2 regions of the Faecalibacterium hominis (ex Afrizal et al. 2022) genome follow, and region 1 is predicted to be linked to the other one. Evidence: a T-box and tRNA genes for the amino acid it is inferred to sense, from the RefSeq annotation. Region 1 holds a T-box; the other holds one or more tRNA genes.
The links. The T-box of region 1 lies ahead of asnS (asparagine--tRNA ligase). A T-box ahead of a tRNA ligase gene usually reads a tRNA of that ligase, here a tRNA-Asn.
Positions count from the first base shown of each region.

Region 2: it encodes a tRNA-Asn, which carries the amino acid that the T-box ahead of asnS (asparagine--tRNA ligase) is inferred to sense. The anticodon was not compared.

Region 1 is NZ_CP186860.1:2,408,528-2,414,651, reverse strand. Features, by position in the region: gene ACKXGA_RS11630 (peptidoglycan synthetase) at 1-18, shown strand, start outside; gene rpsT (30S ribosomal protein S20) at 20-280, opposite strand; gene gpr (GPR endopeptidase) at 457-1,242, shown strand; gene spoIIP (stage II sporulation protein P) at 1,396-2,514, shown strand; gene ACKXGA_RS11610 (hypothetical protein) at 2,535-4,019, opposite strand; T-box leader at 4,183-4,439, shown strand; gene asnS (asparagine--tRNA ligase) at 4,487-5,875, shown strand; gene ACKXGA_RS11600 (A/G-specific adenine glycosylase) at 6,044-6,124, shown strand, end outside.
Region 2 is NZ_CP186860.1:13,405-19,528, forward strand. Features, by position in the region: gene ACKXGA_RS00100 (sigma-70 family RNA polymerase sigma factor) at 1-591, opposite strand, end outside; gene ACKXGA_RS00105 (sigma-E processing peptidase SpoIIGA) at 937-1,803, opposite strand; tRNA gene ACKXGA_RS00110 (tRNA-Asn) at 2,295-2,371, shown strand; gene ACKXGA_RS00115 (peptidase domain-containing ABC transporter) at 2,844-5,201, shown strand; gene ACKXGA_RS00120 (microbial anti-inflammatory protein) at 5,312-5,719, shown strand.

The DNA of each region.
Region 1 (6,124 bases):
TCACTTGATCTGTCGTAAATCAGGCGTTCTTGTTTGCACGCTTGGCCATACGGCTGATCTTGCGAGAAGCGGTGTTCTTCTTGATGACACCCTTAGCGCGAGCCTTGTCGATCGCGGAAACAGCAGCCAGGACAGTTGCGTCCTTGTCAGCGGCTTTAGCATCGATGGCAGCGTCTGCCTTCTTGACGACTGTTTTCAGGTTGGTCTTAATGGCCTTGTTGTGAGCCTGCTCTGCAGCAGCCTGCACGACGCGGTCCTTCTGAGATTTGATGTTAGGCATTCGTTCCACCTCCTTGGCTACCTATAACAGCGCACCTTATGATACCATATTTGCCGTACCAGCGCAAGCCTTTTTTGAATTTTTGTTTAGAATTTTTTCATTTTCCCATACTTCTGGTACCGTTTGGGCGGGAAAAGCGCCCAAATACGGAAATTCAGCCGGATGGGGGATGCAAAATGCGGGAAACTGACCTTGCCGATGAACTGTTCGGCCAGCCGGGCAAAACCGCCCTGCCCGCCGGGGTACGCGTGGCAACGGCCCGTCAGGGCGGCGTGACGATCACCCGGGTAGAGATTGCGCGGGAGGGGCTGGCGCGGCCGCGGGGCAGGTATGTGACGCTGGAGGTCCCCAGCGTGAGCCTGCTGGACGAGCGGGACAGCGCCGTGATCGAAGCCGCCGCCGCAGAGCTGCGGCCCCTGCTGCCGCCCGAAGGCCCAGTGCTGGTGCTGGGGGTGGGCAACCGCCGGGTCACGGCGGATGCTCTGGGTCCCCGCACGGTGCAGAAGGTGTTCGTGACCATGGGGCCGCGCACCGTACCGGTGCAGGGCATCCGGCCGGTGGCGGCTGTGGCTCCGGGGGTATCGGCAGCCACAGGCCTGAGCTTACAGCAGCTGGCCGGGGCACTGGTACGAGAGCTGCGCCCCGCCGCCCTGCTTTGTGTGGACAGCCTTTGCTCTGCTGAGCCGGAGCGGCTGGGCCGGACGCTCCAGTTTTCAGACACCGGGCTCCACCCGGCCCAGCCCGACCACTCCCGGCATCTGGATGCCGCCCGGTTGGGTGTGCCTGTCCTTGCGGCGGGCATCCCCACCCTGATGCAGGCCGAGGAGGGCCGGGATCTGGTCGTCACGCCCCGGGATCTGGACGGGGTCATCGCCCACGGCGCGGCCCTGCTGGGGGCTGCCATCAACCGGGCCCTTCAGCCAAAGCTGAGTGTGGCACAGTTGTGCTGGCTGGTGGGGTAACCCTCTCGGTCTCGCCTTCGCTCGTCTGCTCCCCTGATAGGGGTCAGTTTTATGCTGCTGCCGGCCTGCTGCTCCTACTGGGAGAGGCAGCAATCCGTTCGCATTGACGGAGCGGTTCTCTCATATCTATTTTGCAGAAGGGGGTGAGGTTCCATGCGCAGGCGGGAAATGGCAGGGTGCGGGCATCCTCTGCCTTTTGCAGCGGCGGCAGGCCTTGCGCTGGGGCTGGCACTGTTTGCGCACCAGCTGCTCCTCACGCTGGCAGCGGTGGTCATCGGGCCGCTGCCCGCCGTGCAGACCGCCCTTTACCTGAGCCGGAAAGACCTCTCCGAGACTGCCGCACAGGCCGTGAGCGAACCCGCGCAGGAAACACAGGCAGAGCCTGCACAGGAGGCTCCCGCCCTGCCTGCCGGTGACATTGAAGCCTACCTTGTCCCGCTGGAAGGCGATGAGGCCCGCCCGGAGGGAGCCGGTGCCATCCTGGAAAAGAACTATCCGCAGGGCAGCGGGGAGAAATACATTCCCTGCGGCAGCGGCAGCATCAAGAACAACACCAGCGTCTCCAGCGCCGACATTGCCGCCGAGATCACCAACCCGCTCCCCTTTGCGGTGGAGTGGAACAGCCCCGACCCGCAGATCCTCATCATGCACACCCATGCCACTGAGGACTACCGGCTCTCGGCAGGGCTGTGGTACCGCCCGGGGGACGGTTCCCGCACCACCGACCGGGACTTCAACATGTGCGCCGTGGGCCGGGTGATGACAGACACCCTCAACGCCGCCGGGCTCAATACCCTGCACGACGAGACCCTGAACGATTACCCCAGCTACACCGGCAGCTATGCCAACAGCCGCGCGGTGGTACAGCAATACTTATCGCAGTATCCCAGCATCAAGATCGTGCTGGATGTCCACCGGGATGCCATCGAGACTGAGAACGGCTCCCGCATGGCCCCGGTGTGCACCGTCAACGGGCGGCAGGCGGCGCAGGTGATGATCATCTGCGGGTGCGACAACGGCACCACGGTCAGCCTGCCCAACTACCGGCTCAACCTCCGCTTTGCCGCCGCCTGGGAAAACGCCATGGAGTGGTCGTTCCCCGGTTTCACCCGCCCGGTCCTGTTCAGCTATCGGTTCTACAATCAGGATCTGACCCCCGGCAGTCTGCTCATTGAAATCGGCGGGCACGGCAACAACCTGAACGAGGCCCTCTATGCCGGGCAGCTGGCGGCCAATGGGCTGATCCAGGCAATCAAAAATGCCGCTGGCTGACCAGCGGCATTTTTGATTGCTTATTCGTATACGATGCAGCCCAGGATCTGCTTGCCCAGCCGAACGATCTTCTCGTTCTGCTCCCGCACGGCATCGGTGCGGGTGACCGTGCAGTCGGCAGCCAGCACAATGGCATCGGCAGCCACCACATGGGGCACGGTGGCAGCGGCCTTGAGGATGCTCTCGGCGGCGGTCACGCTCTGGCCGCGCAGGGGTTCCGTGGCCTGCAGGGCAGCGGCCAGTGCTTCCAGCTGGTCCGCAGGCAGATCGCCGGTAACCAGAATATTCTTCGCCTCCGGGGCGCGGCTGCGGATGGTCTGAGCCATCAGGCAGAGCATCTCAGCGTCCGCGCTGCCATCGGGGCGGCCCTCCATCTGATAGAGCTTTGCATCCAGCTTTCCGGCTTTCTTGGTGCGGTCGCTGGCCAGCGCGCCCAGCACGGGCAGGCCGGTGGAGCGGTTCAGCTCGCTGGCCGAGTAGACCATGCCGTCCAGCAGGAACCTGACCACAACCACGCCGCAGGCCAGAACAGCACCCAGCAGGAAGCCAATGAGCAGGTACTTTGCCACCGAGGAGGCAGCGCCGCCGCCCAGTGCGGGCTCCTCCGCACTCTCCCAAGTACTCTTAGCAGAAGCCAGATTGTCATCCAGCGCCTGACGGGCACTCTGCAGTTCCACCAGCTGGCTCTGCAGATTCTGAACATCTTCATTGCTCGTCTGCTGCAACGCACGCAGTTCCGTGGAGACCCCCTGTGTCACGCTCTGATCAATCACGCGTACACTGTGGCTGCACACAGCAGCTGCCGCTTTATCATGGATCAGATCCAGACGACCCAGCAGCGCGTTCAGAATTTTCTCTGCGGTCTGCTGATCTGCAGCATACGCCTGCAAGGTCATCACGCCGTTATACTCGCCACTGTCGTTCTGGGAAAGTTCTACCGTGACCACGCCCTTCAGGTAGCGCACATCTACCCCTACGGCATCAGCGGCAGCATTCATGGAGTCACCGCTGACCAGCTGTTTCTGATATGCAGCCAGCAACGCACCGGTCGGGTCAACATTCTGATACGCAGAACCCGGCTGGATTTTGTAGCCGCTGTCAATATAAAGGTCAGCCTGCGCCGTCCAGACATTATAAACGTCCAGATTTTTTAGCAGCGACTTTTCTGCATAGTCCTGTGCCTGTTTCAGTGCTTCCTGCACACTAGACTGCGCATCCTCGTTGCTCTTCGCCGTCAGCTCGTACTGCTGCACAGCAAACTCATAATCCTTCTCTTTCTGCTGATACTCAGCCAGAGCCTCTTCATAAGCAACCTGATCTTCTGCCGAAACAGCGCCGCCGCGCAGGATCTTTACCCCGGCAAGGCCGCCAGCGATCACAGCACAGACAACCGCGGTCAGCAGGATGGGCTTGAGCTTGTGCAGAAGGGTCACCATGAGCGCGACGAGGTCGATCTCTTCCTCATCCTGTGCGCCGGTGGGGTAAGTGGTTTGATTTTCGTTCATGCTCTACTCCTCAGGACAAAGCCAATCTTCATGTTTGTTCCGTTTTGTGCAATGCACATACTATAACAGGATAAATAATATCATCCTTTCCGGCAGAATTCAACCGTTTTTCCACAAAAAGCCGATTGACAAACCGGTGCTGCTGTGCTATTTTTAGAATTACCGAAAAGCAAAGATCGGGAAAAGTAACGCATTCCGGACGCTACAGAGAGCGCGGCAGCAGCTGAGAGCCGCGTGCGGGCCAGTGCGCGAACGAACACCCGGGAGCTGCAAGCTGAACACGGCATTCCGCCGCCAGTAGGTGCGCCGCAAAGCCCAGCGTTACCAGGGCAGCGCTTATTGGAGCGCGCGAGCGACCGGACACTTCCGGTAATTCAGGTGGCACCGCGGACATTACAAGACAGCTTGTTCGCCCTGAAAATTCAGGGCAAAGCTGTCTTTTTATTTTTATATCGGAGGAAAGAAAGATGGAACGTACTGAGATCGTCTCGCTGTACAAGAACACTCCCGCCGACGGCACGGTGGTCACCGTGTGCGGCTGGGCCAAGAACATCCGTGATTCCAAGAACATCGGCTTCATCGCCCTGTCGGACGGCGGCTGCTTCAAGACCCTGCAGGTCGTGCTGGAGGCAGGCAAGCTGGCAAACTACGAGGAGGTCATCCACACCGGCCTGTACAGCAGCCTGCGCATCGTGGGCCGCATCGTCCTGACCCCGCAGGCAAAGCAGCCCTTTGAGCTGAATGCCGACAGCGTGGAGATCCTGGGCGACTGCCCCGCAGACGAGTATCCCCTGCAGAAAAAGAAGATGAGCATGGAGTATCTGCGCACCATGCCCACCCTGCGCCCCCGCACCAACACCTTCAACGCCGCATTCCGCGTGCGCAGCGTGGCTGCCTACGCCATCCACAAGTTCTTCCAGGAGAACGGCTTCGTCTACTCCCACTCTCCCCTGCTGACCGCTTCCGACTGCGAGGGTGCCGGTGAGATGTTCCAGGTCACCACGCTGGACCTGCAGAACGTGCCCAAAAACGAGGACGGCACCGTGGATTACAGCCAGGACTTCTTTGAGAAGCCCGTCAACCTGACCGTTTCCGGCCAGCTGGAGGCCGAGGCCATGGCCATGGCCTTTGGCAAGGTGTACACCTTCGGCCCCACCTTCCGTGCGGAGAAGAGCTTTACCACCCGCCACGCCGCCGAGTTCTGGATGATCGAGCCTGAGATGGCCTTCTGCGACCTGAAGGGCTACATGGACACCGCCGAGGCCATGACCAAGTTCGTCATCCGCTACGTGCTGGACAACTGCCCCGATGAGATGGCCTTCTTCAACCAGTTCATCGACAAGGGCCTGATCGAGCGCCTGGAGCTGGTGGCAAACAGCGAGTTCGGCCGCATCACCTACACTGAGGCCATCGAGATCCTGAAGAAGAACAACAAGAAGTTCCAGTTCCCCGTGGAGTGGGGCGTGGATATCCAGACCGAGCACGAGCGCTACCTGACCGAGGTCGTGTTCAAGAAGCCCGTCTTTGTCACCGATTACCCCAAGGAGATCAAGAGCTTCTACATGAAGATGAACGCGGACGGCAAGACCGTGGCCGCAGCTGATATGCTGGTGCCCGGCATCGGCGAGCTGATCGGCGGCAGCCAGCGCGAGGAGAACTACGACAAGCTGGTGGCCCGCATGGACGAGCTGGGCATGGACAAGACCAACTACGAGTGGTACCTGAACCTGCGCAAGTTCGGCGGCGTGGAGCACGCCGGTTACGGCCTGGGCTTCGAGCGGATGATCATGTACCTCACGGGCATCCAGAACATCCGTGACGTGCTGCCCTTCCCCCGCACCGCTTACGGTTTCTAAGGATTAAATTCAACCCTCTCAGTCAAAGCCTGTCGGCTTTGCCAGCTCCCCCGAAGGGGGAGCCTATTGCGGCTCTTGGATAAAGGCAGCATAGCCTCTCCCCTCGGGAGAGGTGGCATTGCGGAGCAATGACGGAGAGGGTTGTTTTCAACAAGGAGATAAATACAAGTGGAAAATATCGCTCCTGCCCTGTTGGACTGGTTCTACACCAACCGCCGCATCCTCCCCTTCCGGGAGGACCCCACGCCC
Region 2 (6,124 bases), 690 kb from region 1:
GGTGTGCTCCACGCCGTCCACAAGGCCGAAGCGCAGCTCCATGATCTGCCGCTCCCGGGGGGCCAGCTGCTCCACGGAGCGCCGGAGGGTGGCACGCTCGGCGGCCTGCTCCAATTGCAGGCCCACAAGGTTCTCGTCGCTGCCCAGCACGTCCGAGAGCAGCAGCTCGTTGCCGTCGCCGTCGGTGTTCAGGGGCTCGTCGATGCTGGCCTCCTGCCGCCGGTTGGAGCTTTTGCGCAGGTACATCAGGATCTCGTTGCCGATGCACCGGCTGGCGTAGGTGGCCAGCTTGATGTTCCGCGCGGGTGTAAAGGTGTTTACCGCTTTGATCAGCCCGATGGTGCCAATGGAGATCATGTCCTCCTGTGGCACACCGCTGTTCTCGTACTTTTTGGCAAGGTAGACCACCAGCCGCAGGTTGTGGGTGATGAGGTCATCGCGCGCGGCGGCATCCCCCGCCATCATCCGGGTCAGCAGGGCCTTTTCCTGTTCCGGTGTCAGCGGCGGCGGCAGGCTGGGCCCGCCGTTGATGTAGTGGGCGGTGGAAGGGGATAATAAGTGAAAAAACAGCCATTTGATAAAATTGAACATGATGAGACCCCTTTGTAGGATAGTAATGGATAGGCTCTGTCTTTGTCCAACCTCTCAGTCGCAGGCTTCGCCGCGACAGCTCCCCTAGTAGGGGAGCCCTTGGCATGGCGGAAAGCTCGCCCTCTTTGCCAAGGCCGCCCCTATTAGGGGCGGTGGCATCCCGTAGGGATGACGGTGGGGTTTAACGCCAGCAGCGGCTCCCGGCTTAACCCCCCAGTCACCTGCGGCGACAGCCCCCCTAGTAGTGGGGCCCTTGGCATGGCGGAAAGCTCTGCCTTTCACCTGTTAGGCAACGACGACCGCCGCCAGTGGCGGAAACAGGAAGAGGTTGTATGGAAGTGCAGCCTACCCATGCGCCAGGCTGCTGACGGTTTCGCTCCCCACCAGCACTTCCCACCCATCAGGCGGCGGGGGGAGGTCGGCGAAGGCGGCATAGAGGTGCTCGGCCATGCCCTGCCCGGCGGGGGAGCCGGTGCAGCACAGGCTGGCCGGGACGGCCGGCAGGATACAGTGCCCGGCCACGGTGGTGCAGGGAACAAGGCGCACTCCCAGCGCCGGGACGGGCAGGGGAGCGGCCCCGGCAAAGTGCTGCTCCAGATAAGTACCCAGGGCGGGCGGCAGGCGGCCCTGCACGGCACCGAACCGCACCAGCACCACCGCCCGGCCCGAAAGCGGTTCCTGCACCGAAAAGCCGGTGTCGCAGAAGGCCCGGACATCCAGTGCTGTGTCTGCCACGGTGAGCCGGGCGGGGAACACCTGCCCGCCGCCCCGGCCCAGAAAGCGGAGCACCCCCTGTACAGCCAGCACCACCCCGCCCGCGCCCGCCAGCAGTGCCCCCGGCGAAAGGGGCAGGTAGATGCAGCCGTTGTTGGTCTGTGCCCCGGGCAGCAGCAGCGCCCCCGCCAGCAGCAGATTCCCCGCGCAGAACCACCCCACAAGCCGGGCAAAGCATCGGCCCCCGGGCCAGCCGTAGGCGGCGGCCACCGTGAGGGCGGCGGTTGACACTTTATATAAGAGCGCGGCAGCGTCTGGTGCTTCCGGGGCCAGCAGGGCCAACGAGGAAGCTGCCCCCGCTGCCCCGCCCAACAGCAGCCGCCCGGTCCGGCACTCCACCCCGGCCAGCAGCCCAGCCGCCAGCAGGAACAGCAGCGTGAGCGCAAAATTCGTCAGCAGCAGGACATCGAGGTAGATCACAGTCTTGATGGGCGGCACCTTCTTTCTGGTAGATATCAGTGTAGCAGGAGGTGGGGGAGAAAGAGGGCGAAGGAGAGGCTTTGCTTTTGCATAAAACCTCTCAGTCGCGGGCTTTGCCGCGACAGCTCCCCTAGTAGGGGAGCCCTTGGCATACCGTCGCGTTTTCGGGGGCTGGCGCTTCGCTCCTGTTTGCCCTGCTGGCGCAAAGTCTTTCCCTTGCGGCAGATGATGATTTTGGAGCCGAAGGCGAATCAATCGAAAAACGAATCTCCTGCCAAGGCCTCCCCTACTAGGGGAGGTGGCATCGAGCGTTAGCGATGATGACGGAGAGGTTGTATGGGAGGGACAGCCTGACCTTTCGCTGCTGCAAGGCTTTGACTGAGAGGGTTGAGCCCTTTTGAAAAACTTTTTTCACAAATTTCCAAAAAAGGCTTGCAAAAGGGAGCGGGAAGAGTTATAATACATCTCGCAGTCAATTGTGCGCTGCGCAATTGCGTTTTGAAAGATGTGCCTCTTTAGCTCAGTCGGTTAGAGCACCTGACTGTTAATCAGGGTGTCGCCTGTTCGAGTCAGGCAAGAGGCGCCATTAGGCGGCGAGGGCAACTTCGCCGCTTGTTTTTTAACCGGGTGTTGTAACCAATCTGAGACTTTTTTCACAAAATCTTCAAAATTAATGGTTTCTTAAAAAATGTCCTCTTGAAGATGCTGTCAGATTGTGGTATACTACACCCAAACCTTGGAACAGTTTTTAAACGTTCTGTGGTGATTGACTCAGATCAAAGGGTAGGCGCTCCCTTCTTTTGATAGCAGCGGACTTCTGCTTTGCCCTGGTTCTCCGCAGGGCAGGGCAAAGCAGAAGGCTATGCGCTGTTAAACCGGAGTGCAAAAAGAAAACCTTTTTCATTTGTCAGACCTACGGTCAAAACAACAGCAAACTGGGGCTTGTGTAAACAGACCGGGTGTGCTAGAATAAAAGCCGTAGTTTTGAAATAGACACAGTACATTGAAAAAGAGATCGTTTGCTTTTGGTTGTCGGTCTCTTGTAAAGGAAACATCGTATGCGTTATACCTATGTGCGGCAGCACGATTCTACGGACTGCGCGGCCGCTTCACTCGCAATGGTGTGCCTCCATTACAAAAAGGAAATCACCATCACCCGCCTGCGGGATATGATGGGAACCGACATGAAAGGCACGAACCTCGTTGGCCTGCAGAAAGCAGCCAATGAGCTGGGCTTCAGCACGGCGGCTGTCCGTGTTGACCGCGAAAACTTTTTAAGCGATTTCACACTGCCCGCAATTGCGCAGGTCATTACCGACCAGGGCTTGACCCACTTTGTGGTCATCTTCAAAAAGACGACCATCAAGGATGACGATGCCCGCCGCAAGCATGTGGTGCAGGAAGAAGAACGCAAGGCTGATGCAAGCAAAAAGTACAAATGCAAGGATTATGTCGTCATCGGCGACCCTGCAAATGAACTGAAAAAGATCAGCCTGGATGAGTTCTATAAAAACTTCACCGGCGTGCTGCTGCTGCTGAACCCCACAGCGGAGTTCAAGGGTGGCACCGGCAAGCATAAGGTGGAGGGCAAAGAGGAAGCCAAGGCAGCCCGCAACAATATGTTGAAGCGGTACATGGATCTGCTGCTTCCCCAGAAAAAGCTGTTTGCTTACGCTATTCTCAGTTCAGTGATCCTGACACTGATCGGCATCGTGTCCACCGTCTTTAATAAGGCAATCATGGACGAGGTGCTACCTTATGGGCTGAAAAACCTACTCATATCGCTCATTGTCGTGTTCAGTGTGGTCAACCTGACCAGCACGCTGCTCTCGACTGTGAGACAGTGGATCCTGATCTTTCTTTCCATTAAAATCGATATCCCGTTGATGCTGGGCTACTTCGAGCATGTGTACAAACTGCCGATGAAGTTCTTTGCATCCCGTAAGACCGGCGAGATCACCACCCGCTATTCCGATGCAAGCACCATCAAATCGGTGCTGACCAGCATTGCAATGAGCGTGGTCATGGACATTGTGATGGCCGTGGGTACAGGCTTTGTCCTGTTCCGGATGAACTCCTCGCTGTTCTCCATTACCCTGTTTACCACCGTTCTGAGCCTGCTGCTCGTCATCATCTTCAAGCAGCCCTATAAGCGGATCAATGAAGAGACGATGGTGCAGTCGGCCGTTCTGAACAGCCAGATGATCGAGAGCCTGCGCGGCATCGAGACCATCAAGTGCAACGCCTGCGAGGATCGCGAGCTGGAAGCTCTTGAGCGTGAATACATCAAGAGCCTGAAGATCAGCCTGCGTTCCAGCAAGATCAGCACCAGCCAGAGCCTGATCTCCAGCGTGATCATGACCGTGTTGAACATGGTCACCACCTATGTGGGCATCACGCAGGTGCTGAATGGCCAGCTGACGCTGGGCGGCTACATGGCGTTCAGCACCCTTTCGGGCTACTTTACTTCTCCGGTGAGCGAGCTCATCAGTATGCAGATGTCCATTCAGGAGGCTTCTATTTCCATGAAGCGACTGACGGAGATCATGGATTATGAATCCGAGCAGGACGATGACCGCGAGTACACCGAGATGGAGAGCATGGAGGGCGACATTGAGTTTAAGGATGTCACCTTCCGGTATGGCAACCGCACCCCGGCACTGGACCACATCTCCTTCACCATCCCGCAAGGGAAAAAGGTGGCGCTGGTTGGTTCTTCGGGTTCCGGCAAGTCCACCATCACCAAGCTCCTGCTCAAGTATTACGAGCCGGAGAGCGGCACCATCAGCGTGAATGGCGTTGATCTGGACGAGTACAGCAATGCATCCGTCCGCCGCTGCATTTCCTATGTCCCGCAGAACGTTGAGCTGTTCAGCAAGACGATCTTCGAGAATATACGCATCTCCCGCCCCGAGGCTACCCTCGATCAGGTACGGGAGGCGGCCAAGAAGGCCGACGCACACGAGTTCATCCGCAGGCTGCCGCTGCAGTACAACACCTATCTGGAGGAAGCCGGCAACGGCCTGTCCGGTGGTGAGAAGCAGCGCATTGCACTGGCCCGTGCGTTCCTGAAGGATTCGAGCCTTTACATCTTTGATGAATCGACCTCCAGCCTGGACTTTGGTACAGAGAATACCATCTTTGATATGATCTATAACCAGCTGGCTGACCGTTCGATGCTGATCGTGGCACACCGCCTTTCCACCATCCGTGACTGCGACCTGATTTTGGTCATGGATCACGGCCAGATCGTGGAGCGCGGCACCCATGACGAGCTGCTGGCAAAGCAGGGCAAGTATTACGAGCTCTGGAACCTGCAGCAGGGCATCTTCCGCCGCAAGAAGGAAGAGCCTGCACCCGTTGCCCCCGCGGCAGTCGTTGAAGAAGACGACGATGGCGAGGCAATGACCTATTAAGTTGCAGCCGAGTGCGCACTCGGTTACATAAATGATCTTTGGATGGATGCGCAGCCGGAAAAAGATCGCCAAAATAAGTTTTTTCATTCATTTGAAGGGAGTAATTCATTATGATGATGCCTGCAAACTACTCTGTTATCGCAGAGAACGAGATGACCTATGTCAACGGTGGCGCTAGCTTTATCGACGCTATCGGCGCTGTTACCGCTCCTATCTGGGGCATTGAGAATGTCAAGCAGTTCAACACCAACATCGTGACTCTGGTTGGCAACACCTTCCTGCAGTCCACCGTTGACCGCACCATCGGTGTCCTGTTCAGCGGCAATACCACCTGGAAGGAAGTCGGCAACATCGGCAAGAACCTGTTCGGCCACAATGTTAAGGGCGGCAAGATCGAGAAGAACAACTTTGGTGACTACGTCATGAACGCTCTGGGCATTGCTGCTGCTGTCTACAACCTGGGCGTGGCTCCCACCAAGAACACCGTCAAGGAGACTGCTGTTACCTTCACTGTCTAATTAGACGTGATCTGAAATTATGAAGCGTTGAGGAAACTGCACCGCCCTACTTGTTAGCGCGGGGCAGACAACAATGCCTCGTTATGGTGTGCCAGGAGGCGTGTGCCTCCTGGCACACCTTATTTTTATGTTGCTTATCGCGTTGCGGTAGGCAATTGTGTGTGGTAGAAGATTATGTTTATCCTTACAGGAATGCTCTTTACATAGTGACACTTTATCGCTGTGTGAGTGGCTTACCGTGAGCATCCTCACCCTCTCAGGCGCTTTGCGCCAGCTCTCCCGAAGGGAGAGCCCTTGGCATAGCGCAGTGTACGGTGGGTTTCCCTTTGCGTAGTGTGAACGCAGACTTGCCCACAGTGCAGGGAGTGAGTCATTCTGTCAAAACCTCCCACTTTGGGGGAGGTG